4 regions of the Cupriavidus sp. UGS-1 genome follow, and region 2 is predicted to be linked to each of the others. Evidence: predicted binding sites of a transcription regulator. Region 2 holds the regulator's gene; each other region holds the start of a gene.
What was found. The regulator sigma-54, encoded in region 2, starts transcription at its own class of promoters, with help from an activator protein. The targets are predictions, from matches to a motif close to TGGCANGNAANCTGCTTT.
Positions count from the first base shown of each region.

Region 1 (7,230 bases), on a different contig from region 2:
CAACGCCTTCCGCGAGGAAGTGCGCAGCTGGCTGGAAGCCAACCTGCCGGCGGACATTCGCGCCAAGATTCTGAATCACCGCCGGCCCAACCGCGACGATCTGGTGCGCTGGCACAAGATCCTGGCGGGCAAGGGCTGGTCGGCGCCGCACTGGCCGGTCGAGTACGGCGGCACCGGCTGGAACGCGACCCAGCGCCATATCTGGGATGAGGAAAATGCCCGCGTCGGCGCGCCCGGCGTGCTGCCCTTCGGCGTCGCGATGGTCGCGCCGGTGATCATGAAGTACGGCAACGAGCAGCAGAAGTCGTACTACCTGCCGCGCATCCTGGACTGCACCGACTGGTGGTGCCAGGGCTATTCGGAGCCGGGCTCGGGCTCGGACCTGGCCTCGCTGAAGACCCGCGCCGAACTGACTCCGGACGGCAAGCACTACATCGTCAACGGCCAGAAGACCTGGACCACGCTCGGCCAGCATGCCGACATGATCTTCTGCCTGGTCCGCACCGACCCCGAAGCCAAGAAGCAGGAGGGCATCTCGTTCCTGCTGATCGACATGAAGACGCCGGGCATCACCGTGCGTCCGATCATCATGCTCGACGAGGACCACGAGGTGAACGAGGTCTTCTTCGACAACGTCCAGGTGCCGGTCGAGAACCGCGTCGGCGAGGAGAACAAGGGCTGGACCTACGCCAAGTACCTGCTCGGCCATGAGCGCACCGGCATTGCCCGCGTCGGCAATTCCAAGCGCGAGCTCGGCTTCCTGAAGCGCGTCGCGCGCCAGCAGCAGAAGAACGGCAAGCCGCTGCTGGAGGATCCGGTGTTCGGCGCCAAGGTCGCCGCGCTGGAGATCGAGCTGATGGCGCTGGAAATCACCGTGCTGCGCGTGGTGTCGAGCGAGAGCGCCGGCAAGGGCCCCGGCCCCGAGGCCTCGCTGCTGAAGATCAAGGGCACCGAGATCCAGCAGATGCTGACCGAGCTGATGGTCGAAGCCGTCGGCCCGTACGCGCAGCCGTTCGACCGCGACTACCTGGAGTGCGAGACCGAGCATGCGGTGACCGGCTACGACGATGCCGCGCCGCTGGCCGCGTACTACTTCAACTTCCGCAAGACCTCGATCTACGGCGGATCCAACGAAATCCAGAAGAACATCATCAGCCAGATGATCCTGGGGCTGTGAGGAGACAGGAACCATGAACTTCAATCTCAGCGACGAGCAGAAGCAACTGGCTGATGCGGTACGCCGCTTCATCGACAAGAGCTACGACTTCGAGTCCCGCAAGAAGGCCTACAAGAGCGAGACCGGCTACAGCGAGGCGGCCTGGAACGCGCTGGTCGAACTCGGCCTGACCGCGCTGCCGGTGCCCGAGGCGCAGGGCGGCTTCAACGGGTCGGCCATCGACATGATGGTGGTGATGCAGGAGCTGGGCCGCGGCCTGGTGGTCGAGCCCTATCTGGCGACGGTGACCGCCGCCTACGCGCTGAAGCAGGCCGGCGGCCAGGACGCGGTGCTCGAACAGGTTGCCGGCGGCGAAATCAAGCTGGCCACCGCGTTCAACGAGCGCGAGGCACGCTACACGCTGAACGACGTGCGCGTGACCGCCAAGGGCGGCAAGCTGAACGGCACCAAGGTCGTGGCGATCCACGGCGGCCAGGCCGACAAGCTGGTGGTGTCGGCGCGCAGCGGCGGCGGCAACGCCGACCAGGACGGTATCTCGCTGTTCCTGGTCGATGCCAAGGCGCCGGGCGTCACCATCCGCGACTACCGCACGATCGACAACCTGCACGCGGCCGATATCACGTTCCAGGACGCCTCTGGCGAACTGCTGGGCACCGAGGGCCAGGCCTGGGCGCTGCTCGAGCAGGTCGCCGACTACGCCGCGGTGCTGCTGTGCGCCGAGGCCGTGGGCGTGATGGACACGCTGACAGCCGCCACCATCGAGTACGCCAAGACGCGCCAGCAGTTCGGCGTGCCGATCGCGCGCTTCCAGGCGCTGCAGCACCGCATGGTCGAGATGTTCATCCATGCGGAGCAGTCGCGCTCGATCACGCTGCTGGCCGCGGCCCGCTTCGACGAGGCCAGCCCCGAGGAGCGCCGCCGCTACGTGTCCGCCGCCAAGGCGCGGGTCGGACAGGCGGCGCGCACGGTCGGCCAGGAAGCGGTGCAGATCCACGGCGGCATGGGCGTGACCGACGAACTGCCGGCCGCGCACATGTTCAAGCGGCTGACGCTGATCAACACGACCTTTGGCGACGTCGACCACCATCTTGGCCGCTTCGCCAGCCTGCCGGAATTCCAGCAGGCGGCATGATGGCCAGCCGCTGAGGCAAGCAAGGCCGCGCTCGGGCTGAACGTCCGGCGCGGCTTTTTGCATTCCGGGTTTCTCCCCTCTCCCGCGTGCGGGAGAGGGGAGGGGGAGAGGGCAGCGGCGGTCGCTATGTACGTGGCGACTGAAACCACCCCTCTCCCCGACCCTCTCCCCTGAGGGGAGAGGGGGAACACACTCGCTACATTGTCGATACCGACAACCACGGAGACCCCATGTCCGACACCATGTACTTCGAAGACTTCGTCGTCGGCAGCCGGCGCGAGCTCGGCTCGCGGCTGATCACCGAGGACGAGATCGTCAGCTTTGCCACGCAATACGATCCGCAGCCGTTCCACGTCGACAAGGAGGCGGCGAAGAAGAGCATCTACGGCGGCCTGATCTCGAGCGGCTGGATGACCTGCGCGGTGATGATGCGCATGCTGGTCGACAACATGACATCGAAATCCGCCAGCATGGGCTCGCCTGGGGTCGACGAGATCCGCTGGCTCAAGCCGGTCTATGCCGGCGACACGCTGACCGTGTTTGTCGCGGTGCTGGACAAGCGGCCGTCGCAGTCCAAGCCCGATCGCGGCGTCGTGCACACGCAGTGGGAGGCGGTCAACCAGCGCGGCGAGCTGGTCTGCACCGTCAAGGGCATGGGCATGTATGGCCGCCGGCCGGCCTGACATTGGACAAGGAGAGAAGATGCGCACCATCGCTTCGCTGGAAGAACTCGAGGGCCTGCAGGGGCAGGAGGTCGCCGTCAGCGACTGGACCGAGATCACGCAGCACCAGGTCAATCTGTTCGCCGAGGCGACCGGCGACCATCAATGGATCCACGTCGATCCCGAACGCGCGCGGCGCGAATCGCCGTTCGGCGCGCCGGTCGCGCACGGCTTCCTGACGCTGTCGCTGCTGCCCGCGCTGATGCAGAGTGCGATGCAGATGCCGGGCGTCAAGATCGGCGTCAACTACGGCCTGAACCGCGTGCGCTTCACCGCGCCGGTGCCGGTCGGCAGCCGGCTGCGCGCGCGCATCAAGCTGCTGAAGGTCGAGCGCATCGCGCCGCCGCCCAATGCACCGGACCTGGTCGGCGCGCAGTCGACCTGGGAGGTCACGATCGAGCGCGAGGGCAGCGACCGTCCGGTCTGCGTCGCCGAATCGATCAGCCGGCGCTATTCCTGACGCCCCGGCGCGGTGCGCCGCACCGCTTTGCGTCATCGCACCATCGTGATGCAAGGCGCCGGCGCACCGCCACGGTGCCGTCATCTCGATGCAGTTCCCCACGCGGCCACAGGCCGCGTTCTTTTTTGGTGGCACGCTAGTTGCAGAAGTCCCTGCCGGGGTGCGTTCTTCCTCGAACACCAATACGAGCTAGGGAGCTGCAATGAAACGACGTGAGATATTGAAGCTGTCGGCGGTGGCCGCCGCGGCGATGATCGGTACCAGCCCGCTGGCGATCGCGCAATCGAAAGAGCCGATCAAGGTGGGCGTGCTGCATTCGCTGTCGGGCACGATGGCGATCTCGGAGACGTCGCTGAAGGACGTCGCGCTGATGGCCATCGACGAGATCAACAAGAGCGGCGGCGTGCTGGGCCGCAAGCTGGTGCCGGTAGTCGTCGATCCCGCGTCGAACTGGCCGCTGTTCGCCGAGAAGGCGCGCCAGCTGATCAGCAACGACAAGGTTGCGGTGACCTTCGGCTGCTGGACCTCGGTGTCGCGCAAGTCGGTGCTGCCGGTCTACGAGGAACTGAACGCGCTGCTGTTCTATCCGGTGCAGTACGAGGGCGAGGAGATGTCGAAGAACGTCTTCTACACCGGCGCGGCGCCGAACCAGCAGGCCATTCCCGCGGTCGAGTACCTGATGAGCAAGGAGGGCGGCGGCGCGAAGCGCTTCTTCCTGCTGGGCACCGACTACGTGTATCCGCGCACCACCAACAAGATCCTGCGCGCATTCCTGAAGAGCAAGGGCGTGGCCGACAAGGATATCGAGGAGGTCTACACGCCGTTCGGCCACAGCGATTACCAGACCATCGTCGCCAACATCAAGAAGTTCTCGCAGGGCGGCCGCACCGCGGTGATCTCGACGATCAACGGCGACTCCAATGTGCCGTTCTACAAGGAGCTGGGCAACGCGGGCCTGAAGGCCAAGGACGTGCCGGTGGTCGCGTTCTCGGTCGGCGAGGAAGAACTGCGCGGCATCGATACCAAGCCGCTGGTCGGCCATCTGGCCGCATGGAACTACTTCATGTCGGTCAAGAACCCGGAGAACGACGCGTTCAAGAAGCAATGGGCGTCCTGGGTCCAGGCCAACAAGCTGCCGGGCGGCGACAAGCGCGTGACCAACGATCCGATGGAAGCGACCTACGTCGGCATCCATATGTGGGCGCAGGCGGTCAAGAAGGCCGGCACCACCGATCCGAACAAGGTCCGCGCCGCGATGATCGGCCAGACCTTCAAGGCGCCGAGCGGCTTCACGCTGACGATGGGCGAGAACCACCATCTGTACAAGCCGGTGATGATCGGCGAGGTCAAGGGCGATGGCCAGTTCTCGGTCGTCTGGAAGACGCCGAAGCCGCTGCGCGCGCAGCCGTGGAGCCCGTTCATCGCGGGCAACGAGGGCAAGCCGGACAAGGTGATGTGAGGCTTCGTGCGGGAGAGGGTGGCAAACCACCCCCTCTCCCCGACCCTCTCCCCCTGAGGGGGAGAGGGAGAACACCGTCGGTACTCTGATTCCGCTGGACGGAGAGGGAGAAGACCGTCGGTTCTCTCGCAGGTTTTCTTCTCTCCCGCTTGCGGGAGAGGGGCGGGGGAGAGGTAGCGGCGCTCGCTATCCCACTGCCATCCGCTTCAAGCCCACTCCATCATCCAGGACACTACCCATTTCCATGTCCCGACCCATGCTGCTCCGCGCCTCCTGGTGGCGCGCCACGCTTGCCGTGCTGCTGGTGCTGCCGCTGCTGCTGGCCGCCCCTGCGCTGTGGGCCGCCACCGCGCTGACCCAGGCCGACCTGCAGCCGCTGGCCGAAGACGACTTCGACGCCAAGCGCGCCGCCATCGCCGCGCTGGCCAAGGCCGATCCGAAGCAGGCTGGCCCGATCCTGCGGGCACTGCAGGACGACACGCTGCAGTTCGCGCCGGGCATCGGCATGGTGCGCGTTCACGGCGAGCGTGCGATCGACGCGATCACCGGCAAGCCGGTCGAGGTCGATGCCGGCGCGCTGCAATCGCTGACCCTGAACAACAGCCTGCGCGCGCAGGTCGACGGCGCGGCCGGCAGCCTGCTGCTGGCGTCGCCGGACGCCACGGTGCGCGCGCAGGCGATCGCGGCGCTGCTGGAGCGCCCCGAGGACGCGCCGCGCGAGGCCGTCGCCGCCGCACGCCAGTCGGAAGCCGACACCGCGCTGCGCGGCAGGCTCGACGTGATCTGGGCCAATACCGTGCTCGCCGACGGCAGCCGCGACCAGCGGCTGGAGGCGATTCGCATCCTAGGCCGCGACAGCGACCCGGCCACGCGCCAGCGGCTGCAGCCGCTGGTTGAGCGCGACGACAGCGGCCAGTACCGCGAGCCCGACGCGCAACTGCGTGCCGCCGCGCAGCAGGCCCTCGACAATCTGCGCGCCAGTGAACGCCAGGCCGAGCTGATCGGCAACCTGTTCGCGGGCCTGAGCCTGGGCAGCGTGCTGCTGCTGGCCGCGCTGGGCCTGGCCATCACCTATGGCCTGATCGGCGTGATCAACATGGCCCATGGCGAATTCCTGATGATCGGCGCCTATGCGACCTGGCTGGTGCAGTCGCTGTTCCGCACCTATCTGCCCGATGCGTTCGACTGGTATCTGCCGGCGGCCTTGCCCGCGGCCTTCCTCGCCGCCGCCGCGGTCGGCTTCGTGCTGGAGCGGCTGGTGCTGCGCCATCTGTACGGCCGTCCGCTGGAAACGCTGCTGGCGACCTTCGGCATCAGCCTGCTGCTGATGCAGGCGGTGCGGATGCTGTTCGGCGCGCAGAACGTCGAGGTGGCGAACCCCAGCTGGATGAGCGGCGGCGTGCAGTGGATGCCGGGACTGGTGATTCCGTACAACCGCATCGTCATCGTCGTGTTCGCGCTGGCCGTGGTGGCGATCGCCTGGGCCGTGCTCAATCGCACCCGGCTCGGGCTGTTCGTGCGCGCCACCACGCAGAACCGCACGATGGCAGCCTGCGTCGGCGTACGGACCTGGAAGGTCGACAGCTATGCGTTTGCCTTCGGCGCGGGCATCGCCGGGCTCGGCGGCTGCGCGTTGTCGCAGATCGGCAATGTCGGCCCGGACCTGGGGCAGGCCTACATCATCGATTCCTTCATGGTGGTCGTCCTCGGCGGCGTCGGGCAGCTGGCCGGCACCATCGTCGGCGCCTTCGGCCTGGGGATCATCAACAAGTTCATCGAGCCGTTCTACGGCGCGGTGCTGGCCAAGATCATCGTCCTGGTGCTGATCGTGCTGTTCATCCAGAAGCGGCCGCAGGGACTGTTCGCGCTCAAGGGGCGCAGCGCGGAGGCATGATGCAAAGCTCGATCGATCCTTCAACGCGCGCCTTCACGCTGGCGGTGCCCCCGCGCCAGCCGCTGTTCTCCACGCGCGGCTGGCTGGCGCTGGCGCTGGTCGCGCTGCTCGCCGCCGTGGCGGTGCCGGTGTGCGCACTGGTGCTGCCCGACACGCATCCGCTGCATCTGTCGGCCTATGCGCTGACGCTGATCGGCAAGATCATGTGCTTCGCGCTGGCGGCGATCGCGCTCGATCTGGTGTGGGGCTACTGCGGCATCCTGAGCCTGGGCCACGGGCTGTTCTTCGCGCTCGGCGGCTATGCGATGGGCATGTACCTGATGCGCGCGATCGGCCGCGACGGTGTCTATCGCAGCGAGCTGCCCGACTTCATGGTGTTCCTCGAC
Region 1 is NZ_JAJQJF010000016.1:46,291-53,520, reverse strand. Features, by position in the region: gene LRR16_RS18950 (acyl-CoA dehydrogenase family protein) at 1-1,177, shown strand, start outside; gene LRR16_RS18945 (acyl-CoA dehydrogenase family protein) at 1,191-2,309, shown strand; gene LRR16_RS18940 (MaoC family dehydratase) at 2,540-2,992, shown strand; gene LRR16_RS18935 (MaoC family dehydratase) at 3,012-3,491, shown strand; gene urtA (urea ABC transporter substrate-binding protein) at 3,694-4,950, shown strand; gene urtB (urea ABC transporter permease subunit UrtB) at 5,195-6,844, shown strand; gene urtC (urea ABC transporter permease subunit UrtC) at 6,841-7,230, shown strand, end outside.
Region 1: urtA (urea ABC transporter substrate-binding protein) is a predicted target of sigma-54. The motif match lies at 3,621-3,638, and genes of this name have one in related genera.

Region 2 (7,230 bases):
AACACCAGCCGGCGCATCGAGCGCAGCTTGGCCAGATTGAACTCCAGCCCGATCGAGAACATCAAAAAGACCACGCCGAACTCGGCAAGGTACTTGGTCTGGCCGGAATCGCTGGCCAAACCCAGCGCGTGGGGCCCGATCAGGATGCCGACCGCCAGATAGCCGAGCATCGGCGGCAGCTGCAGCATGCGGAAGGCGACCACGCCAAGCACGGCGGCGGCCAGCAGCACAAGGGTCAAGTCCAGCGGAGAATGCATTCGGGCGGGCCGGTGTTGGTGCGAGCGATGGTGCGAGCGGTGGTGCGGGCGGTGGTGCAGATTGCGGTGCGGCAGTGCAGCGGTTGCGGGCAGTAATGCAAGCGGTGGACCAGGAACGGACCTGCCCGGCCCGGCAGTGTTTCGTCAGGGGGCGGCCGGCCGGCGGAGACGGGACCCGAACGCGAAGGCCGACGCCGCGCCGGACGCGCTGCCACCGGCCCGGGCGCCATCGCATTCATTGGTATACTTCGTCGCCATGATAGCCAATTTCAATGCGGAAAGAGCACTCGAGCTCGCACGCCATACCCTGCAAATCGAAGCCGATGCGGTCGCCGCGTTGTCGTCGCGGCTGACGCCGGACTTCGCGCGGGCGGTGCGGCTGGTGCTGGAGTGCTCGGGCCGCGTGGTCGTTTCCGGCATCGGCAAGTCCGGCCATATCGGCCGCAAGGTCGCCGCCACGCTGGCCTCGACCGGGACGCCCGCCTTCTTCGTCCATCCTGCCGAGGCTTCGCACGGCGACCTCGGCATGATCACGCGCGACGACGTGCTGATCGCCTTCTCCAACTCCGGCGAGACCTCCGAACTGCTGTCGATCGTGCCGATCGTCAAGCGCATCGGCGCCAAGCTGATCTCGGTGACCGGCAATATCGAGTCGAACCTGGCGCAACTGGCCGACGCCCATCTGGACGCCCGCGTCGACAAGGAAGCCTGCCCGCTGAACCTGGCCCCGACCGCCAGCACCACGGCGGCGCTGGCGCTGGGCGATGCGCTGGCGGTAGCGGTGCTCGATGCGCGCGGCTTCGGCGAAGAGGATTTCGCACGCTCGCACCCCGGCGGTGCCCTGGGGCGCAAGCTGCTGACCCATGTGCGGGACGTGATGCGCACCGGCAATGCGGTGCCCGAAGTCCGTGAAAGCACGCCGCTGGCGCAGGCGCTGATGGAAATCACCCGCAAGGGCATGGCCATGACCGCGATCGTCGACGCCGACGGCCGCGCGATCGGCGTCTTCACCGACGGCGACCTGCGCCGGCTGCTGGAAACGCCGCGCGACTGGAAGACGGTGCCGATCGGCGAGGTCATGCATGCCAACCCGTTCACGGTCGGACCGGACCAGCTCGCGGTCGAGGCGGTGCAGATCATGGAAGCGAACCGCATCAACCAGCTGCTGGTGGTCGACGCCGACCAGCGCCTGGTCGGCGCGCTGCATATCCATGACCTGACCCGGGCCAAGGTCATCTGACGCACGCCATGCGGGATCTGTTTCCTTCCCTGTCCCGGCTCGCGCTGCGGCTGATGCCGCTGCTGCTGATGGCGCTGGTTGCCGGCAGTACCTTCTGGCTGGTGCAGGTCAATACGCCGCGCGAGGTCAGCGATACCGAACGCCAGAAGCGCCACGTGCCCGACTACTGGATGGAGCGCTTCACCGCGACCGAACTGGCCGAGGACGGCAGCACCAAGATGCGCTTCACCGGCGAGCGGATGATCCATTACGAGGACGACCAGACCTACGAGGTCACGCGGCCGGCGATGCGAGCCTACGAGCCGGATCGGCCGCCGGTGACCGGCACCGCCGACCTCGGCAAGATGAACGCCGACGCGAGCGTGATCGACCTGTTCGGCAATGCCCATATCGTTCGCGTGCAGGGCGCCGATCCGTCGCAGGACCCGCAGATGAGCGCGACGTCGAGCTACTTCCAGATCCTGATCAACGACGACATCGTCAAGACCGACAAGCCGGTCAAGCTGACGCGCGGCCCGTCGGTGATGACCGCCAACGGCCTGGTCTTCAACAATGTCACGCGCGAGGTCAATCTGCTCGGCAATGTGCGCGGCACCATCGTGATGGCGCCGCGCGGCGGCGGCAGCGCGAAACCATGACGCATCGCGCCCGCGCGCCAGGGGCGCACCCCTCGAACGTTCCCTCCCGGACAACGCCAATCAACGCCATCGTGGCCAACATGACCCTGACCCTGACGACCTGGACCCGCCGCCGCGCCACCGCCGTGCTGCTCGCCTTCGCCGCCGGCATGACGCTGGCCCTGCCGGCGCTCGCCGAACGCGCCGACCGCGACAAGCCGCTGGTGCTCGAGGCCGACAACGCCAGCTACGACGACGTCAAGCAGATCTATACGCTGACCGGCAACGTGGTGCTGACCAAGGGAACCATGGTACTGAAGTCCGATGCCGCCGAGGTCCGCACCGACCCCGAGGGCTACCAGTACGCGGTGGCGACCTCGAAGGGCGGCAAGCAGGCCTACATCCGGCAGAAGCGCGACAACGTCGACGAGTACATCGACGGCTGGGGCGACCGCATCGAATACGACGGCAAGCAGGAAGTGGCCAAGCTGATCGGCAATGCGCGCATGGCGCGCCTGGCCGGCGCCAAGATCGTCGACGAGATTCGCGGCGCGGTGCTGACCTACGACAGCCGCAACGAGTTCTACACCGCGGCCGGCGGCAGCGGCAACGCGGCGCCGGCGAACCCGTCCGGCCGCGTGCGCGCCGTGCTGTCGCCGCGCCAGAGCCAGGGGACCGGCGGCAGCGGTGCCGGGGTGGACCTGAAGGGCTCGCCGACGGCCAAACCCTGACTCCGGCCTGCCTCGGTGCCTGACCCCGTGCCGCCCGGCACGCTTCGCCGCACCTTCGCAGCACGTTCGCATTAAGCAGTATCAAAGGATTGCCCACATGTCCGTTGCCGACACCGCTACCGCCACCGCTCCCGCCGCCAACGCCAACACCGCAGCCGGCGCTGGCGCCGGCACGATGCCCGTCACCAGCAATCTGGTGGTGCGCCATCTGAAGAAGCGCTACGGCTCGCGCACCGTGGTCAAGGACGTGTCGCTCGACGTCAAGAGCGGCGAGGTGGTCGGCCTGCTTGGCCCCAACGGCGCGGGCAAGACCACGTCGTTCTACATGATCGTGGGCCTGGTCGCGCTCGACGAAGGCGACATCGTGCTCGATGGCCAGCACATCAGCGGCCTGCCGATCCACGAGCGCGCGCGCATGGGCCTGTCGTACCTGCCGCAGGAAGCGTCGGTGTTCCGCAAGCTCAATGTCGAGCAGAACATCCGCGCGGTGCTGGAACTGCAGCGCGACAACGGCAAGGCGTTATCCGCGGCCGAGATCGAGCGCCGGCTCGACAGCCTGCTCGACGATCTGCAGATCGCCCACCTGCGCAACAATCCTGCGCTGTCGCTGTCCGGCGGCGAGCGCCGGCGCGTCGAGATCGCGCGGGCGCTGGCCTCGGCGCCGCGCTTCATCCTGCTGGACGAACCGTTCGCCGGCGTCGATCCGATCGCCGTCGGCGAGATCCAGCGCATCGTCAGCTTCCTGAAGGCGCGCAATATCGGCGTGCTGATCACCGACCACAACGTGCGTGAGACGCTGGGCATCTGCGACCACGCCTACATCATCAGCGAGGGCGCGGTGCTGGCGGCAGGCGAGCCCAAGGAAATCATTGCCAACGAATCGGTGCGGCGCGTTTACCTGGGCGAAAACTTCCGCATGTAATTGCTTGACCCGGGGCGGCACGACACGCGGCTGCCCCGCCCTGCGAGGCAGCGGCTTCGTACGCCGGCAAGCGATGCCACGATCATGCTCTGGTGATCCATCAGGCAATCGCTTCTGCCCACGCAATCGAAACTTCCGATAGCAAATTCCGTTCCATCGCGGCCGAAGTTGCGCATAAAATAGGCCGCATGAAACCGTCGCTACAGCTACGCCTCTCCCAGCATCTGGCCCTGACGCCGCAGCTGCAGCAGTCGATCCGGCTGTTGCAGTTGTCCACGCTGGAACTGCAACAGGAAGTCGAGCAGGCGCTGACCGAGAATCCGCTGCTCGAACGCGAACACGACTGGATCGAAAGCCCGCTGCGCGTCGCCGCCGACGGGTCGGTCAACGTGCAGACCGCCACCACGACCCCGCCCGCCGAACCGGCGGCGCCCGCGGACTCGCGCGCGGACGGTGCCGCCGCGGCCGACGATGGCTATGCCGACGGCGCGGGCGACGATTATGGCGGCGACTGGAGCCTGGACGACTTCGCCCGCCGTCCGCAAAGCGATGAGGACGAAAAAACGCCGCTGCAATTGCGCGACGCCGAGCCCACGCTGCGCGAATATCTGATGGAGCAATTGGCTCCGCTGAAAATCTCGACGCGCGACAAGGGCCTGGCGATTTTCCTGATCGAATCGCTCGACGACGACGGTTATCTAAGCGCGTCGCTCGAGGAAATCCTGTCCGAATTGCCGGAAGAGCTCGAGTTCGAACTGGACGAAGTGCATGCGATGCTGACGCTGCTGCAAAGCTTCGATCCGCCCGGGGTCGGCGCACGCAACGCAGCAGAATGCCTGTCGCTGCAACTGCGCCGCATCGAACATCCGCAGCGCGACCTGGCGATGACCATCGTCCGCCACCATCTCGAACTGCTGGCCGCGCGCGACTACACACGGCTGAAGAAGGCCCTGCAGGTCGACGACATGCAGTTGAAGGCCGCGCACGAGCTGATCCGCTCGCTCGCGCCGTATCCTGGCCACGCCTACAGCCGGCCGGAAGCGGACTTCGTGGTGCCCGACGTATTCGTGCGCAAGAGCGGCCACAACTGGATCGCGCAGCTCAATCCCGATGTGATGCCACGGCTACGCATCAACGATATGTATGCGCAAATCTTGCGCGGCGCGAAAGGCGATACCGGCGCCGCGGGATTGCAGCAGAAACTGCAGGAGGCGCGCTGGCTCATCAAGAATATCCAGCAGCGTTTCGACACCATTTTGCGCGTCGCACAAGCCATCGTGGAGCGGCAAAAGAATTTCTTTACGCACGGCGAAATTGCGATGCGCCCCTTGGTTTTGCGGGAGATAGCCGATACACTGGGTCTACACGAGTCGACTATTTCTCGTGTGACGACCAACAAGTACATGGCCACCCCGATGGGGACATTCGAGCTGAAATATTTCTTCGGCAGCCATGTATCGACCGAGACCGGCGGTGCCGCGTCTTCCACCGCAATCCGTGCGCTGATCAAGCAGCTGATAGGAGCCGAAGACCCCAGAAACCCGTTGTCCGACAGCCGGATTGCCGAACTGCTGGGGGAACAAGGCTTCGTCGTGGCGCGACGTACCGTCGCCAAATATCGTGAAGCCTTGAAGATCCCGGCCGTGAACCTTCGCAAGTCTTTGTAGCCGAGTCGCATCGCCTGCCTGGTGCGGCTCTTTCAGAAGGAGAAGCGCTATGAACTTCAAGATCAGTGGACACCACTTGGACATCACGCCGTCGCTGCGTGAGTACGTGGAAACGAAACTGGAGCGAATCCTCAGGCATTTCGATCAGGTTATTGACGTCAGCGTGCTGCTATCGGTCGACAATCAAAAGGAAAAGGATCGCCGGCAACGCGCGGAAATCAATGTGCATCTGAAGGGCAAGGACATCTTTGTCGAGGCGCACCACGAAGATCTCTATGCGGCGATCGACATGCTGGTCGACAAGCTGGACCGGCAAGTGATCCGCTACAAGGACAAGGTGCAGAGCCACGACCGCGAATCGCTGAAGTATCACAGCAGCCTGGTGGCGAACCAGGCCCAGCAGTAGCTTGAAGATTCGGCGCGGCCACAACGCCGGCCGGCCTTGAAGTGAGGAAAGAAGCCGTGCCAGGAGCACGGCTTTTTTGCGCCCGTCGCGGCACGGGACCTTCGCAGCCTATAGGATGAAACCGGAATGGGGTTCCGTCTGGCAGGCTTCCCGGTGTATGCTGTGCAATACATATAGAGAATGCCCGCCCCGTTTCCTTGTGCAATGCCGCTCGGGGCGATCGGCATCGGACGGCAGGGAGCCCCCCTGCACTATAATGTGCCGCACGCTGATAGTCGGGAAGCGGCGGCAACGAACGCACCGCCCAGCAACGGCAGACCGGCCCACGCCGGCAAGGACCGCATGGCGGCGCCAGTTTCAGGAATTCCGCGCATTTCAAATGAACCGTTTGGCCAAACTGCTGCCGCCCGGCAATATCTCGCTCGACGTCAGCGTCACCAGCAAGAAACGCGTGTTCGAACAGGCCGGCTTGCTGTTCGAAAACAACCATGGCGTGGCGCGCGCCACGGTGACCGACAATCTGTTTGCCCGCGAATCGCTTGGCTCGACCGGGCTTGGTGCCGGCGTGGCAATCCCGCATGGCCGCATCAAGGGCCTGAAACAGCCGCTGGCTGCCTTCATGCGGCTTGCCGAGCCGATCCCGTTCGAATCGCCCGACGGCAAGCCGGTTTCGCTGCTGATCTTCCTGCTGGTGCCGGAACAGGCCACGCAGCAACATCTGGAAATCCTGTCGGAAATCGCTCAGCTATTGTCCGATCGCGACATGCGTGATGGCCTCGCCGCTTTGCCGACGCCCGATGCGGTTCACCAGTTGCTGGTGCAATGGCATCCTTGACCCTCCCGGCATAAGCGCGCACAGCCGCGCCAACCGCATATACCACCGCCTTAGCGCCCCGCCTCATCCCGCATGGAACTCACCGGCGTCACCTCCCAGTCGATCTTCGACGACAACGCAGCCGACCTCAAACTGTCCTGGGTGGCCGGGCTGGAGGGCGCCGATCGCGCCTTCGACCTCGACTTCGCACGCGAGGCGACCTCGGCGGCCGACCTGGTCGGCCACTTGAACCTGATCCACCCGAACCGGATCCAGGTGCTGGGCAAGCCGGAGATCACCTACTACCAGCGGCTCGACGACGAAACGCGCAAGCGGCAGATGGGTGAGCTGATCCTGCTGGAGCCACCCTTCCTCGTCGTCGCCGACGGCATGGAGCCGCCGCCCGACCTCGAACTGCGATGCACCCGCTCGTCGACGCCGCTGTTCACGACCCCGGTGTCGTCGGCCGCGGTAATCGACCATCTGCGGTTGTATCTGTCGCGCATTTCCGCGCCGCGGGTCACGATGCACGGCGTGTTTCTCGACATCCTCGGCATGGGCGTGCTGATCATGGGC
Region 2 is NZ_JAJQJF010000022.1:31,697-38,926, reverse strand. Features, by position in the region: gene LRR16_RS21920 (monovalent cation:proton antiporter family protein) at 1-257, opposite strand, end outside; gene LRR16_RS21915 (SIS domain-containing protein) at 514-1,497, shown strand; gene lptC (LPS export ABC transporter periplasmic protein LptC) at 1,506-2,135, shown strand; gene lptA (lipopolysaccharide transport periplasmic protein LptA) at 2,216-2,845, shown strand; gene lptB (LPS export ABC transporter ATP-binding protein) at 2,943-3,767, shown strand; gene LRR16_RS21895 (RNA polymerase factor sigma-54) at 3,956-5,434, shown strand; gene hpf (ribosome hibernation-promoting factor, HPF/YfiA family) at 5,484-5,840, shown strand; gene ptsN (PTS IIA-like nitrogen regulatory protein PtsN) at 6,220-6,675, shown strand; gene hprK (HPr(Ser) kinase/phosphatase) at 6,748-7,230, shown strand, end outside.

Region 3 (7,230 bases), on a different contig from region 2:
CGATGCGGCGCATTCCCTCGCCCCCGCCTTGATCGACTGGCTCGCCGACTACGCGCGCATCGCGGTGCAGCTATTCCTGGTGATCGGCGGCTTTCTGGCCGCACGCAGCCTCGCCCCGGACGGCCTGCTGCGCACGTCGCGGCCGCTCGCGGCGCTGCTGCGGCGCTATCGCAAGCTGGCCGTGCCCTTTACCGCGGCGATCGGCCTGGCCATCGCCGCGGCGGCGCTGGCGCGGCAGGGCATGGACCATCCGTCGATCCCGGCGCCGCCGCAATGGGGACAGCTGCTGGCGCACCTGCTTCTGCTGCACGACGTGCTCGATATCGACGCGCTGTCGGCAGGGGTGTGGTATGTCGCGATCGACTTCCAGCTGTTCGGGCTGCTGTTGCTGACGCTATGGCTGGCGCGCCGATTGCCCGCGGACTGGCAGGTCCGCGTGGGCACCGCACTGGTGGCGGCGCTCGCGCTGGCCTCGCTGTTCTGGTTCAACCGGGACGCGGACTGGGACATGTGGGCCATCTATTTCTTTGGCGCCTACGGACTGGGCGTGCTCGGCTACTGGGCGTCGAACCCCGGCCGCTCGGGCTGGTGGCTGGCGGCGCTCGCCGCGGTAGGCATTGCCGCGCTGATGGTCGACCTGCGCTCGCGCATCGCGCTGGCGCTGGCCGTCGCGCTGCTGCTGACGCTCGCACGGCGCGGCGGCTGGCTGGCGGCGTGGCCGCGCGGCCGCGTCTTCGCCACGTTCGGCGCGATCTCGTACTCGGTGTTCCTGGTGCACTTTCCGATCTGTCTGCTGGTCAACAGCCTGGTGTCGCAGCTGGCGCCCGGCATGCCGTGGCTCAATGCGGCGGGCATGGTGCTGGCGTGGTTGGCGAGCAACGCCACCGGTGCGCTTTTTTACCGATATGTCGAATCGCGCGATCCGTTCGCATCGCTTGGCAAGTTGTTGTTGCGCAACCGCGAGGGGCTGGCGCGCTAGGGGGCGTTGCCCATCCGCAACATGGCACGCGCTGCACGATACGTGGGCGCCGCATGAACCGTTGTTGTGCCGTGTTCGGTGAGGCGGCGTACTCAAAAGGGGAAAACGCCCATACGCGCTTGGCATGGCGATTGCCTACCATCAAGGTAAACCTGACCGTTTGGTCAGGATTCACGCCTCGAGGCTGCCATGTCCGATCACATCGTCCTGACCTCGCACGCACGCCGCGACAAGCCGGCCGAGCCGATCCACTGGGGGGCGCCGACCGCGGCCGAACGCGGCCCCGTGATCGCGACGCTGACCAATCCGGCGCACCGCAACGTGATCGGGACGCATGCCGGCGCCTACGCCGTCTATCGCGCGCTGGCGGTGGCTTCGGGCAAGCTGCAGCGCGACCATCGCCCCGACCTGACCGACACGGCGCCGGCCGAGCCGATCGGCCCGCATCCGCAGTGGGGCGATCCCGACACGATCGTGTCGCTGGACCCGTGGGGCCATCTGGTGTCGACCGTCTTCGCCGACCGCATCGCGGCCGGCGTCGATATCCGGCCGACCATCGCGGTTACGCGCGCCCATATCAACATGCCGGAGCTGATGGCGGCGATCGCGGCCGGCCGGCTGATTCCCGATGGCAGGATCCTGTTTGCCAATGGCGATGTGCGCGTCACCAAGGCCGCGGTCGATCCGGTCTGGTATCTGCCCGGCATGGCACGCCGCTTCGGCATCAAGGAAAGCGCGCTGCGCCGCAGCCTGTTCGAGCAGACCAGCGGCATGTTCCCCGAACTGGTGACGCGGCCCGATCTGAAGGTCTTCCTGCCGCCGATCGGTGGCATGACGCTGTATTTCTTCGGCGACGTCAGCCTGCTGGGCAAGCCGCAGACGCCGGTCGCCTGCCGCGTGCACGACGAATGCAACGGCTCGGACGTATTCGGGTCTGACATCTGTACGTGCCGTCCTTATCTGGCGCACGGTATCGAGGTGTGCATCGAGATGGCGCAGCAGGGCGGCGTCGGACTGGTGGTCTACAACCGCAAGGAAGGCCGCGCGCTGGGCGAGGTCACCAAGTTCCTGGTCTACAACGCGCGCAAGCGGCAGGTCGGCGGCGACCGCGCCGAAACCTATTTCGCGCGGACCGAATGCGTGGCCGGCGTGCAGGACATGCGCTTCCAGGAGCTGATGCCCGATGTCTTCCATTGGCTGGGCATTCGTCGCATTGACCGCTGGGCCTCGATGAGCAATATGAAACACGGCGCGCTGGTCGCGCAGGGAATCGAAGTGGTCGAGCAGGTGCCGATTCCCGACGCGCTGATTCCGGCCGACGCGAGGGTGGAGATCGACGCCAAGGTGGCGGCGGGCTACTTCACCCGTTACACGCCTCCGGACGCCACCGAACTGACGGTGGCCAAGGGCAGGGGACTGGACGAATGACAGAACGAGACGATGCAGCATCGATGGGCGCGGCCGGGCAGTCCGGCGTGCAAGCCCGCGCTTCGCGCGAAGGCTGGCAAAGCTGGGTCGAACCCGATCACCCGGCTTCGGCGTTGCTGACGGCGCAGGCGGTGCGGGCGCGCTGCGCCGCGGTGACCGCCGCGGTCGCGGCCGGCGACTCGCAGTGGTTCAGCTGGCATCCGCAGCGGGTCGCGGCGATCGCCGACTATGTGGCGACCACCATCCGCTCGCGCTACCGCGATCTGCAGGTGCCTTACCACAGCCGCTGGCGCCATTTCGAAAGCGGCGGACCGGGCGAGCTGCGCGACCGCTGGGGCATCCTGTGCGAACGCGCCGCGCTGACCGGCGACGATCATCGCGAGGAGCGCGCGCGCATCGGCATCGACCTGGTGATTCCCAGCGTGCTGCTCGACGCGGGCGCCGGGCCGGACTGGCGCTACCGCGATCCGGCCAGCGACCTGAGCCTGAGCCGCTCCGAGGGGCTGGGCGTGGCCAGCTTCGACCTGTTCGCGCGCGGCGGCTTTTCCGCGACGCCGGACGAGCCGCTGCGCTCGGATGCCGAGCGGCTGGCGCAGATCGATCCGTCGACGCTGGCCACCGCCTTCCAGGTCGCGCAGCACAATCCGCTGGTCGGGCTCGAGGGCCGCGCCGGCCTGGTGCGCCGGCTCGGCAAGGTCGCGCAGGCGACGCCGGCCGTGTTCGGCGAGCCCGCCAGGCTCGGCAATCTGTTCGACTATCTGAAGGCGCATGCCAGCGAGGGGCGCATCGACGCGGCCTTCGTGCTGCGCACGCTGCTGGTCGCGCTCGGGCCGGTCTGGCCCGGACGGCTGCAGCTGGAGGGCGTCTCGCTCGGCGACTGCTGGCGCCATCCGGCCAGCCCCGACGGGCTGGTGCCGTTCCACAAGCTGACCCAGTGGCTGACCTACTCGCTGCTCGAGCCGCTCGAGGACGGCGGCCTGACGGTGACCGGGCTCGATGCGCTGACCGGCCTGCCCGAATACCGCAACGGCGGCCTGCTGTACGACTTCGAGTTGATGGTGCCGCGCGATGCGAGCTTTGCCGAGGCGGTGCACCGGGTCGACGAGCCGGCCATCGTCGAATGGCGCGCGCTGACGGTGACCGGCCTGGACCTGGTCGCCGAGGCAACGCGGCAGGCGCTGGGCCTGTCGGCCGACGCCTTCCCGTTGGCGCGCGTACTGGAGGGCGGTACCTGGGCGGCGGGACGGCGCATCGCCGCCAAGCGCCGGCCGGGCGGCCCGCCGCCGTTCGCGATCGACAGCGACGGCACGGTGTTCTGAGTTCCCAGTCCGTGCAGGGCGCGGCCGCCCGCATGCCGTCAGCATGCCGTCAGCATGCCCCCCACGAGCCGCGCGCCTGCACGCCGTCGTTTCGCCCTGGCCAGATCCGGCCACCGCCGCATCGAGGAGTGCCATCATGACCGCCCTGTCTGCCGATCTGTCCGTCGATCCGTCCGTGGCGCTGTCCACGGGGCTTCCCACCGGCATGCCGCCCATCGCGCCGGCCGCCGCGCCTGTGATGGTGGTCGACCATCCGCTGGTGCAGCACAAGGTCACGCTGGTGCGCAGCGAGGACACCACCACCGACAACTTCCGCCGCCTGGTGCGGGAGACCGCGCAGCTGCTGACCTACGAGGCGACGCGGGATCTCGCGATGGAGACCGTGGCGATCAAGACGCCGATCGCGCCGATGCAGTCGCCGATGCTGTCGGGCAAGAAGCTGTGCCTGGTGTCGATCCTGCGCGCGGGCAATGGTTTCATCGACGGCATGCTCGACCTGCTGCCGGCCGCGCGGGTCGGCCACATCGGCCTGTACCGCGATCCGGAAACGCTCGAGCCGATCGAGTACTACTTCAAGATGCCTGACGATATCCAGGAGCGGCAGGTCATCGTGGTCGACCCGATGCTGGCGACCGGCAATTCCGCGATCGCCGCGCTGAACCGGCTCAAGGAGGCCGGCGTCACCGCGCTCAAGTACGTCTGCCTGATCGCCTCGCGCCCCGGCTTGCGGGCCTTGCAGGCCGCGCATCCCGACGTGGCCATCGTCACCGCCGCGATCGACGAACAGTTGAACGAGCACGGCTATATCGTGCCCGGACTCGGCGATGCGGGCGACCGGCTGTACGGCACGCGCTGACGCCGGGGCGCCCGTCCCGGCCCGGCCCGTGAAAGCGCTGCCGTTGCCCCCGCCACGCCGGACCGCGCCATGGACGCGCTAGCTCCCGCCGCGCGCCTGCAGGCGCTGGCCGGCCGCGACGGCAACGCGGGCCGCATCCGCCAGCGCAACGAGGCGCGCATCCTGCGCGCGGCCGAAGGGGTGTTCGCGCGGGCCGGCTTCGCGGGCGCGACCATGGCGGAAATTGCCGCGCGCGCCGGCGTGCCCAAGTCGAACCTGCACTACTACTTCCGCACCAAGCAGGCGCTCTACCGTGCGGTGCTGGCCAACACGCTGCGGCTGTGGCTGTCGCAGGCCGACATCATCAGCGCCGAGCGCTCGCCCGAGGCCGCGCTCGAGCAATACATCCGCGCCAAGATGCGGCTGTCGGCGCGCTATCCCGACGCGTCGCGCGTGTTCGCCAACGAACTGCTGCATGGCGCGCCGGAGATCGGCGACGTGTTGCGCGACGCGCTGCGCAGCCTGGTGGGACGCAAGTCCGTGGTGATACGCGGCTGGATCGCCGCGGGCCGGATGGCGCAGATCGATCCGAGCCATCTGTTCTTCACGATCTGGGCCGCGACACAGACCTATGCCGACTTCGAGGCCCAGATCTGCGCGGTGCTCGGCGTGCAGCGGCTGGAGCGGCGCGATTACGAACGGGCGACCGAGCATCTGGTTGCCCTGGTGCTGCGCGGCTGCGGGCTGACGCCGCCGGCGCCGTCCAACGCGGCAACGCCGTCCCGTCATGGCCGCCGCGCGCGCGCCGCGCCAGCACCTGGAGCGCAGCCCGTCGCCGGCGAACAAGCGACGCCACGGCGCTGCGCGTTCCAGCGCAATGCCGATCCCTTGCCGTAAGGCACACGCAATACCCCCGCATACCCGGAGGCCCGACATGCTCGATCTGATCGTTCGCGACTGCAACCTGCCCGACGGCCGCACCGGCATCGACATCGGCATCGCCGGCGGCCGCATCGTCGCGGTCGAGCCGGCGCTGCCGGCGCAGGCGGCCGAGCAGATCGACGCGGCCGGTCAGCTGGTGTCGCCGCCGTTCGTCGACGCGCATTTCCATCTGGACTCGACGCTGTCGCATGGGCTGCCGCGCGTGAACCAGTCGGGCACCCTGCTCGAGGGCATCGCGCTGTGGGGAGAACTGAAGCCGCAGCTGACGCAGCAGGCGCTGGTCGAGCGCGCGCTGGCGTATTGCGACTGGGCGGTGGCGCGCGGCCTGCTGGCGATCCGCTCGCATGTCGACGTCTGCGACCCGCGGCTGCTGGCGGTCGAGGCGCTGCTGCACGTGCGCGAGCAAGTCCGGCCTTACCTCGACCTGCAACTGGTGGCCTTCCCGCAGGACGGCGTGCTGCGCAGTCCCGGTGCGCTGGACAACCTGAAGCGCGCGCTCGACATGGGCGTGCAGGTGGTCGGCGGCATTCCGCATTTCGAGCGCACCATGGCGGACGGCGCGGCGTCGGTGCGGCTGCTGTGCGAGCTGGCCGCCGAACGCGGGCTGCCCGTCGACATGCACTGCGACGAGACCGACGATCCGATGTCGCGCCACGTCGAGACGCTGGCCGCGGAAACGGTGCGGCTCGGCCTGCAGGGCAGGGTGGCCGGCTCGCACCTGACCTCGATGCACTCGATGGACAACTACTACGTGTCCAAGCTGCTGCCCCTGATGCGCGAGGCGGGCATGGCGGCGATCGCCAATCCGCTGATCAACATCACGCTGCAGGGCCGGCACGACAGCTACCCGAAGCGGCGCGGCATGACGCGCGTGCCCGAGCTGCTGGCCGCCGGCGTGCCGGTGGCGTTCGGCCATGACTGCGTGATGGACCCCTGGTATGGGCTTGGCTCGGGCGACATGCTCGAGGTCGCGCACATGGGCCTGCATGTTGCGCAGATGACCGGGCAGCAGGCGATGCGCGCGTGCTTCGACGCGGTCACCGAGACGCCGGCGCGGATCCTGGGTTTGTCCGACTACGGCATCGCGCCCGGCCGCCGCGCCGACCTGGTGCTGCTGCAGGCCGCCGATCCGGTCGAGGCGCTGCGGCTGCGCGCGGCCCGGCTGCTGGTGATGCGCGCGGGCAAGGTCATCGCCAGCACGCCGCCAGCGACGGCCACGCTGCGTTTGAGCGGCAGGCCGGAGCGCGTCGATTTCCGCGTCGGCGGCGCGGCAGCGGGGCGGTTGCCCGCCAGGTAAATATTTTTTGTGAAAGGGTGTTGACGACCTCCGGTTCGATCTGCATAATTGCGGTCTTCGCATCGCAGCAAACGTGACGAAAGACACGGAAGCGGCGAAACGAAGCCCAGGTGGCGGAATTGGTAGACGCACTAGGTTCAGGTCCTAGCGGTGGCAACACTGTGGAGGTTCGAGTCCTCTCCTGGGCACCAAAATCCTGAAGAGAAGGCCGTTGCAAATCGCAACGGCTTTTTTTTTCGTCTGCGTTTTTCCTTCGCCGACTCTTCCCTTCGTCCGCGCTCTATCCGAGCGCCCGGTCGCGCGGTCCTCGCGTTCTCTCTGCGATTCCCCGCTGCCTCACCCGCCGATTCCATATCGCGACGCGCCGTTTCAGCAGGTGCGCATGGCCGCTGCCGCAGCGCGCGCGTGCGAGCATGGATCGGGTTGACGA
Region 3 is NZ_JAJQJF010000001.1:514,662-521,891, forward strand. Features, by position in the region: gene LRR16_RS02135 (acyltransferase family protein) at 1-979, shown strand, start outside; gene LRR16_RS02140 (GTP cyclohydrolase II) at 1,169-2,407, shown strand; gene LRR16_RS02145 (URC4/urg3 family protein) at 2,431-3,726, shown strand; gene upp (uracil phosphoribosyltransferase) at 3,932-4,582, shown strand; partial or broken gene LRR16_RS02155 (TetR/AcrR family transcriptional regulator) at 4,652-5,314, shown strand; gene LRR16_RS02160 (amidohydrolase family protein) at 5,496-6,800, shown strand; tRNA gene LRR16_RS02165 (tRNA-Leu) at 6,905-6,991, shown strand.
Region 3: LRR16_RS02140 (GTP cyclohydrolase II) is a predicted target of sigma-54. The motif match lies at 1,100-1,117, and genes of this name have one in related genera.

Region 4 (7,230 bases), on a different contig from region 2:
GAAGGAGACCTCATGAACTGGACCACGCCCGCCTATACCGATCTTCGCCTCGGCTTCGAGATCACGATGTATATCGCCAACCGCTGACGTCGAGCGGATCAGCCGATGGTCCCCGCGTCCGCGGGGACTGCAACACGAACGCAAGGCGCGTACGGCGCGTGGCACCGCGATGACGACGTTAAAGGTTCTGGGCTCCGCGGCGGGCGGGGGCTTTCCGCAGTGGAACTGCAACTGCACCAATTGCGACGGCGTGCGTCGCGGCGCGGTTTCGGCGATGCCACGCACGCAGTCTTCGATCGCGTTGACGGAGAACGGGCTGGACTGGCTGCTGGTCAACGCATCCCCCGACATCCTGGCGCAGATCCGCGCCACGCCGGCATTGCAGCCGGCACGCCAGCGGCGCGACACGGGCATCGCGTCCGTGCTGCTGATGGACGCGCAGATCGATCATGTCACCGGGCTGCTGATGTTGCGCGAGAACAGTCGTCGACTGCCGCTATATGCGACCGCGCCGGTGCTCGCCGACCTGTCCGAGGCCTTGCCGCTGTCGCGCGTGCTGTCGCACTACTGCGGTCTGGAGCCGCATCCGCTGCCGCTCGATGGCAAACCGTTGCGCATTGCGCCGCTGCAGCGCGCCACCGTCACGCCCGTGCCGCTCGACAGCAAGGCACCACCGTATTCGCCGAACCGGCAGGCGCCCCGGCGTGGCGACAACATCGGCCTGCGCGTCGTCGACACCGCCACCGGCAGACGCGTTTTTTACGCTCCCGGCCTCGGGCACGTGACAGCCGAGCTGATGGAGGAACTGCGCGGCGCCGATATCGTGCTGGTCGACGGCACGTTCTGGACCGACGACGAGATGCTGCGGCAGGGGCTGTCGAACAAGACCGCAGCCGAGATGGGCCATCTGGCGCTGTCGGGCGCAGGCGGCATGGTCGAGGTACTCGACGCGCTGCCGGCATCGCGCAAGATCCTGATCCATATCAACAACACCAATCCGATTCTCGACGAACGGTCGCCGCAGCGCCGCCATCTGAGCGCGCGCGGCATCGAGGTCGCCTGGGATGGCATGGAGATCGCGCTATGACGCAGGCCACCGCGTGGAGCCCCGCCGAATTCGAATCGCGGCTGCGCGCGAAGCAGTCGGGCTACCACATTCATCACCCATTCCATCGCCGCATGGCGGCGGGGCACTGCACGCCGGAACAGATCCGAGGCTGGGTGGCCAACCGGTTTTACTACCAGGTCCGCATCCCGCAGAAAGACGCCGCCATTCTCGCCAACTGCCCGGACCGCGAGACACGCCGGCTGTGGGTGCAGCGCATCGTCGACCATGACGGCACGGACAGCGAGCCCGGCGGCATCGAAGCCTGGGTCCGGCTCGGGGAGGCGGTGGGCCTGCCGCGCCAGGCGCTGTGGTCGCAGGAGCTGGTGCTGCCTGGCGTGCGCTTCGCCGTCGACGCCTACGTCAATTTCGCGCGCAGCGCGCCGTGGCAGGAGGCGGTGTGCTCGTCGCTGTCCGAGATGTTCGCCCCGGAGATCCACCGGCAGCGGCTGGAAGGCTGGCCGGAGCACTACCCATGGATCGAGCGCGACGGGCTGGACTATTTCCGCTCGCGCATCCCGCTGGCCCAGCGCGATGTCGACCACGGCCTGCGCGTGACACTCGAACATTTCCGTACGCCGGCCGAGCAGCGGCGCGCGCTCGAGATCTTGCAGTTCAAGCTCGACGTGCTGTGGTCGATGCTCGATGCCATCGAGAGGGCCTATCCATGACCGCGCCATCCCCGCCATCCCCGCCATCCCCGTCATCCCCGCACACCGGCATGCCGACCCTGCATCGGACGCTGCGCCTGCAATGGGAGGAGGCCCAACAGGCCTGGGTGCTGCTGTATCCCGAGGGCATGGTCACCTTGAACGACAGCGCGGCGGCAATCCTGCGGCGCTGCGACGGCTCACGGACACTCGACATGCTGATCGACGAACTGCAGGGCGCGTACGACGTACAAGGAATCGCCGCGGAGGTCCATGCCTTTGTCAAACATGCATTCGAACGCGGCTGGCTCGCCTGAGGGAGCAGCGCGTCCCGGTCCGCCGCTGTGGCTGCTGGCCGAGCTGACCTATCGCTGCCCGCTGCACTGCGCGTTCTGCTCGAATCCGGTCGACTATGCGCGGCACGGCGAGGAGCTCGACACCGCGCGGTGGCTGGACGTGTTGACGCAGGCCAGAGCGCTGGGCGCGGTGCAGCTGGGACTGTCCGGCGGCGAGCCGCTGATGCGCAAGGATCTCGAAGCGCTCGTCGCGCATGCGCGCGGGCTCGGCTTCTACATCAACCTGATCACCTCCGGTGTCGGCTTGACCGACGAACGGTTGGGGGCGCTGCGCGAGGCGGGGCTCGACCACATCCAGCTTTCCTTCCAGGATTCGACGCGCGAGCTGAACGACTTCCTGTCGAGCACGCGCACCTTTGACCTGAAGCGGCGCGTGGCCCGGATGATCAAGGCGCACGGCTATCCGATGGTGATGAACTGCGTGCTGCACCGGCATAACCTGCCGCATGTCGGCACCATCATCGAAATGGCGCTGGAGATGGGCGCCGAGTATCTGGAGCTGGCCAACACCCAGTACTACGGCTGGGCCTGGCGCAACCGCCTGGCGCTGATGCCCGATGCCGCGCAACTGCGCGAAGCCGAGGCCGTGGTGGAGCGCTATCGGCGGCGCATCGGCTCGCGTTGCCGCATTCTGTTCGTGGTACCGGACTATTTCGAAACGCGGCCCAAGAAGTGCATGAACGGCTGGGGCACGACGTTTCTGGGCGTCGCGCCCGACGGCACGGCGCTGCCTTGCCACGCCGCCCGCATGCTGCCGGGCCTCGCGCTGCCAAACGTCAACGACATGCCACTGCGCGAGATCTGGTTCGACAGCGACGCATTCAACCGCTATCGCGGCACCGCGTGGATGAAGGGGGCATGCCGTTCCTGCGAGGAGAAGGAGGCCGACGCGGGCGGCTGCCGCTGCCAGGCATGGCAGCTGACCGGCGACGCCGACGCGACGGATCCGGTCTGCGACCGGTCCGGCGATCACGATCGCGTGCGTGCCATCGTGGCGCAGGGCCGGCTGGCCGCCGTGCTGGCCCAGGGACGCGTGGAGCGGGGCAGAAAGGCGCCGCTGCTGTTCCGCACCGATGCCAATTCGCTGCGGTTGAGCGAGGGGTAGAGCGCGAGAGCGGCGGAGCGGCAGAGCGGAAGAGCGGAAGAGCGGCGGAGCGGCAGAGCGGAAGAGAGGGCGAGTCGCGCGGCGAGCCGTCGCGCTGCCGGCACCATGCTCCCTCTCCCGCTTGCGGGAGAGGGCTGGGGAGAGGGCTGGGGAGAGGGCGATGAAGGACCATGGAGGGCGATGGAACATCGCGCCTCGCACGGGCCGCCGTTCAGCCGGCCTCCAGCACCCACGCCGCCAGCTGCTTCGCTTCCTCGTCCTTCAGCGAAGGATGCGGCGGCATTGGAATCCGCCCCCATACCCCCTTGCCGCCCTCCTGGATCTTGCGCGCCAGCTTGCCTGCGGCCTCGCCGTCCCCCTTGTATTTGGCGGCAACCTCGGCGAAGCCAGGGCCGACCAGCTTGCCCTGCATGCCATGGCAGGAGAAGCAGCCGTTCTTGTCCGCCAGCGCCTTGATATCGGGTGCCGCCTGTGCCGATGCCGCAAGCGCGAGGCCGAAGGCAAGGGCGGCTGCGCGCGGCGCGATACGTCGATTTCGTTCTTTCTGCATGGAATTCTCCAGCTCTTGCTGGGCCGGCACCGCCGAGGGCCGGCCCGTCGGACAAACGCTCAGACCTTGCTCAGCTTGAACACCCAGACCGAGCCGCCTTGCTCGAGGAAGTTGACGCGCTTGGCGACGTCGCCGCCCCACAGCGGCACGGCGCCGCCCCAGCCCGACACCACGGCGATGAACTGCTCGCCGTTCTCTTCCCAGGTGACCGGCGGCGCCACCACGCCGCTGCCGGTCTGGAACTGCCACAGCTCCTTGCCGGTCTTCGCATCGGCCGCCTTCAGATAGCCCTCCGGCGTGCCCCAGAACACGAGGCCGCCGGCGGTCGTCATCACGCCGCCCCACAGCGGCGCATTGTTCTTGACTTCCCAGACGATCTTGCCGGTCTTCGGATCGATCGCGCGCAGCGCGCCGATATAGTCCTCGTTCAGCGGCTTGATGGTGAAACCCGCGCCAAGGAAGGCCGCGCCTTTCTTGTAGGTGATCGGCTCGTTCCAGATGTCCATGCCCCACTCGTTGGCCGGGACGTAGAACATGCGGGTCTGCGGGCTGTATGCCATCGGCTGCTGGTTCTTGCCGCCGAGGAAGCCCGGCGCCGCGAACACCGACTGCCCCTTCTTCTGGTCCGCGGGATCGCCGGGACGGCTTTCGGCGACGAAGTTGGGCCGGCCGGTCTTCAGATCGATGTCCTTTGCCCAGGTCACCTTGCGGACAAATGGAAAGGCGTTCAGCACCTTGCCGTCGCGCGCGTCGTTGACGTAGAAGAAGCCGTTGCGGTCGGCTTTGCCGCCGACGCGCTTGCCGTCGAGATCGAAGGTCACGAACTCGTTGACGCCGTCGAAGTCCCAGCCGTCGTTCGGTGTGTTCTGGTAATGCCAGACGATCTTTCCGGTGGCCGGATCGATGGCGACCGTCGACGACGAGTACAGGTTGTCGCCCTTGCGCAGGTGGCTGTTCCACGGCCCCGGGTTGCCGGTGCCGAAATAGGCCAGCCCCGTCTTCGGATCGTAGGTGCCGCCGAGCCAGGTCGCCGCGCCGCCGGTCTTCCAGGTCTCGCCGGGCCAGCTGGCGTTCAGGTTGCCGGTGATGCCGTTCTCGATCTTGTTGCCCTCGGCGTCGAACCGGTAGCCCATGTGCCCTTCGACGGTCGGGCGGACCCAGACCATCCGGCCGGTCTTCGCGTCGCGCGCCTCGACGCGGCCGACCACGCCGAACTCGCCGCCAGACACGCCGGTCAACACCAGGCCCTTGACGATCATCGGCGCCGCCGTGTACGAATAGCCGGCCGCGTAATCGTCGATCTTGTCCTTCCACACGACCTTGCCGGTGTCCTGGTTGAGCGCCACCAGTTGCGCATCCAGCGTGCCGAAGATGACCAGGTTGTCGTAGAGTGCCGCGCCGCGGTTCACCACGTCGCAGCAGGGCATGATGCCTTCGGGCAGCCGATGCTCGTACTTCCACAGCTTGGCGCCGGTCTTCGCATCGAGCGCGAAGATCCGCGAATACGATGCGGTAACGAACATCTTGCCGTTATGGATCAGCGGCTGCGATTCCTGGCCGCGCTGCTTCTCTCCGCCGAACGAGAACGACCAAGCCGGCACCAGGCGCGCGACGTTCTTCGTATTGATCCTTGCCAGCGGCGAGAAGCGCTGGCCCTCCGGTCCGATTCCCCACGACAACACATCACCGGGACTCTTCGCGTCGTTTTCGATCATCGCGTCCGTTACCGCGGCACGCGCGGCGAAGCTGGCCACGCAGGCGGTTGCCAGCACCAGCACCTTCAACTTGCTCATCGTTTGCTCCTCTCTCTTTTTGTCGATCATCGGTTTCGATCATCGGTTTCGATCATCTTTGCTGCGGATTTCCCGGTGGTCCTTCGGTAGGCGCGGCACGGGCCGATCGGCAATGCCGCGCCGGTGCGCCAAACCGCAAATCGCGTGCCACGCCAGCCGTGAAAAATTCCCGTTGTTGGCGGGCCATTTCGCGCCGCGATCGACTGCGCAGATGCGCCGTACCGGGCCGTATCGCGCTACCGCGCAACAACCGCTGTCGCGGAATGGAGCACCTCTTGGCCGAGCCCGGCACAGGCGTTCATGGCGCCAATGCCTCGCGTTCGTACGCGGGATACAGGTGCGTGACGTTGCGCAGGTATTCGGCCGGCATCGCGGCCCATTCCGAGTAGGGCGCCGGCACCGGCATCGCGATGACCTCGGCGAGGTCGCGGCCCTCCCTGGCGGCCTGGCGCAGGCGCGCATCGAGCCAACGCAGGTAATCCCGCGTCTGTGCGATCGCATCGGCGCGATCGAGCGCCGGGCCATGGCTTGGCACCAGCAGACGCAAGCCGTCGTCGCGCATCCGGCGTTCCAGCACGTCCAGGCTGGCCAGCCAGCGTGCGATGTCGGCGTGCGGCGTGGTCGGGACGCGCGCGCGGAAGACGAGGCCGCCGGCGAACATCACGCGCGCGGTATGGTCGATCAGCACCAGGTCGTCGCCGGTATGGCCCTGCAGGTGCAGCAGCTCGAAGCGATGGCGGCCGATCGTGCGCTGTCCCGGCTCGATCGTCGTGGCGGGCGGCGCCGGTTCAGTGCCGGCCATCCAGTCTCCGCACAGCCGATACAGGTTGTCGGCATACGAGCCCGCCTCGCGCGCAGCACCCGCGACGGTGCCGGCAAGCGCCGCCGGCTTCGCGTCGGCGTAGGCCTGGTTGCCGAAGAAGTAGTCGGGATGCAGGTTCAGATTCAGCACCAGGCGGACCGGCGCATCAGTTACCTTGGCGATCGCCGCGCGCTGTTGCTCGCCGTAGCGCCGCGACGGTCCCGTATTGACGACGACCACGCCGTCGCCGGTATCGATGAAGGCGGTATTGATGATGTTGCAGCCGTTGCCGACCGCGAAGTCGGCGTTCGCGCCCTCGAGCAGCCAGACGCCGTCGCCGATGCCGCGCGGCGCGAGGCGGTAGTCTGGCGGCTGCAGCGGCCTCTCTGCGAGCCCGTCGCCGAATGCCGATGCGGGCAACAGCAGGGCAATCCGCAGGGCAATCTGCCGGGCGATCGTGGCCAGCCTGTTGCTCATGGCAGCACCCTGGCGTCGATACGGTTGCCGTTGTTGTCGCGGCCGGTCACCGCCAGCGGTTGGGCAGCCGGCTCGCGCAGGTCGAACGAGAAGATCGGGTTCTCCGAAACGGGCTCGTGCAGCGCCAGCGTGCCGAGCGGTTCGCGGCGGCCGTCGACGAGGGCCAGCTGCTCGATATGGAAGGCAGGGATGCCCGCCACGAGGCCGGTATCCATTGGATGCATCACGCGGATCCGGACGCGGCCACCGCCGCCATCGAGCGCGGCGAAGCGCCGGGCCTCGACCCGGTTCAGCGTCGCGCTCCACGAGCCATCCTTGCGTGTCACGCCGGGCACCGTGCAGCCGCCGCCGGCGGCGTCGACCAGCAGTCCACCGACATGCCAGACCCCGTC
Region 4 is NZ_JAJQJF010000005.1:104,987-112,216, reverse strand. Features, by position in the region: gene pqqA (pyrroloquinoline quinone precursor peptide PqqA) at 13-87, shown strand; gene pqqB (pyrroloquinoline quinone biosynthesis protein PqqB) at 170-1,087, shown strand; gene pqqC (pyrroloquinoline-quinone synthase PqqC) at 1,084-1,776, shown strand; gene pqqD (pyrroloquinoline quinone biosynthesis peptide chaperone PqqD) at 1,827-2,072, shown strand; gene pqqE (pyrroloquinoline quinone biosynthesis protein PqqE) at 2,044-3,216, shown strand; gene LRR16_RS09015 (c-type cytochrome) at 3,428-3,766, opposite strand; gene LRR16_RS09010 (PQQ-dependent methanol/ethanol family dehydrogenase) at 3,826-5,559, opposite strand; gene LRR16_RS09005 (quinoprotein relay system zinc metallohydrolase 1) at 5,858-6,838, opposite strand; gene LRR16_RS09000 (quinoprotein dehydrogenase-associated SoxYZ-like carrier) at 6,835-7,230, opposite strand, start outside.
Region 4: LRR16_RS09010 (PQQ-dependent methanol/ethanol family dehydrogenase) is a predicted target of sigma-54. The motif match lies at 5,692-5,709, and genes of this name have one in related genera.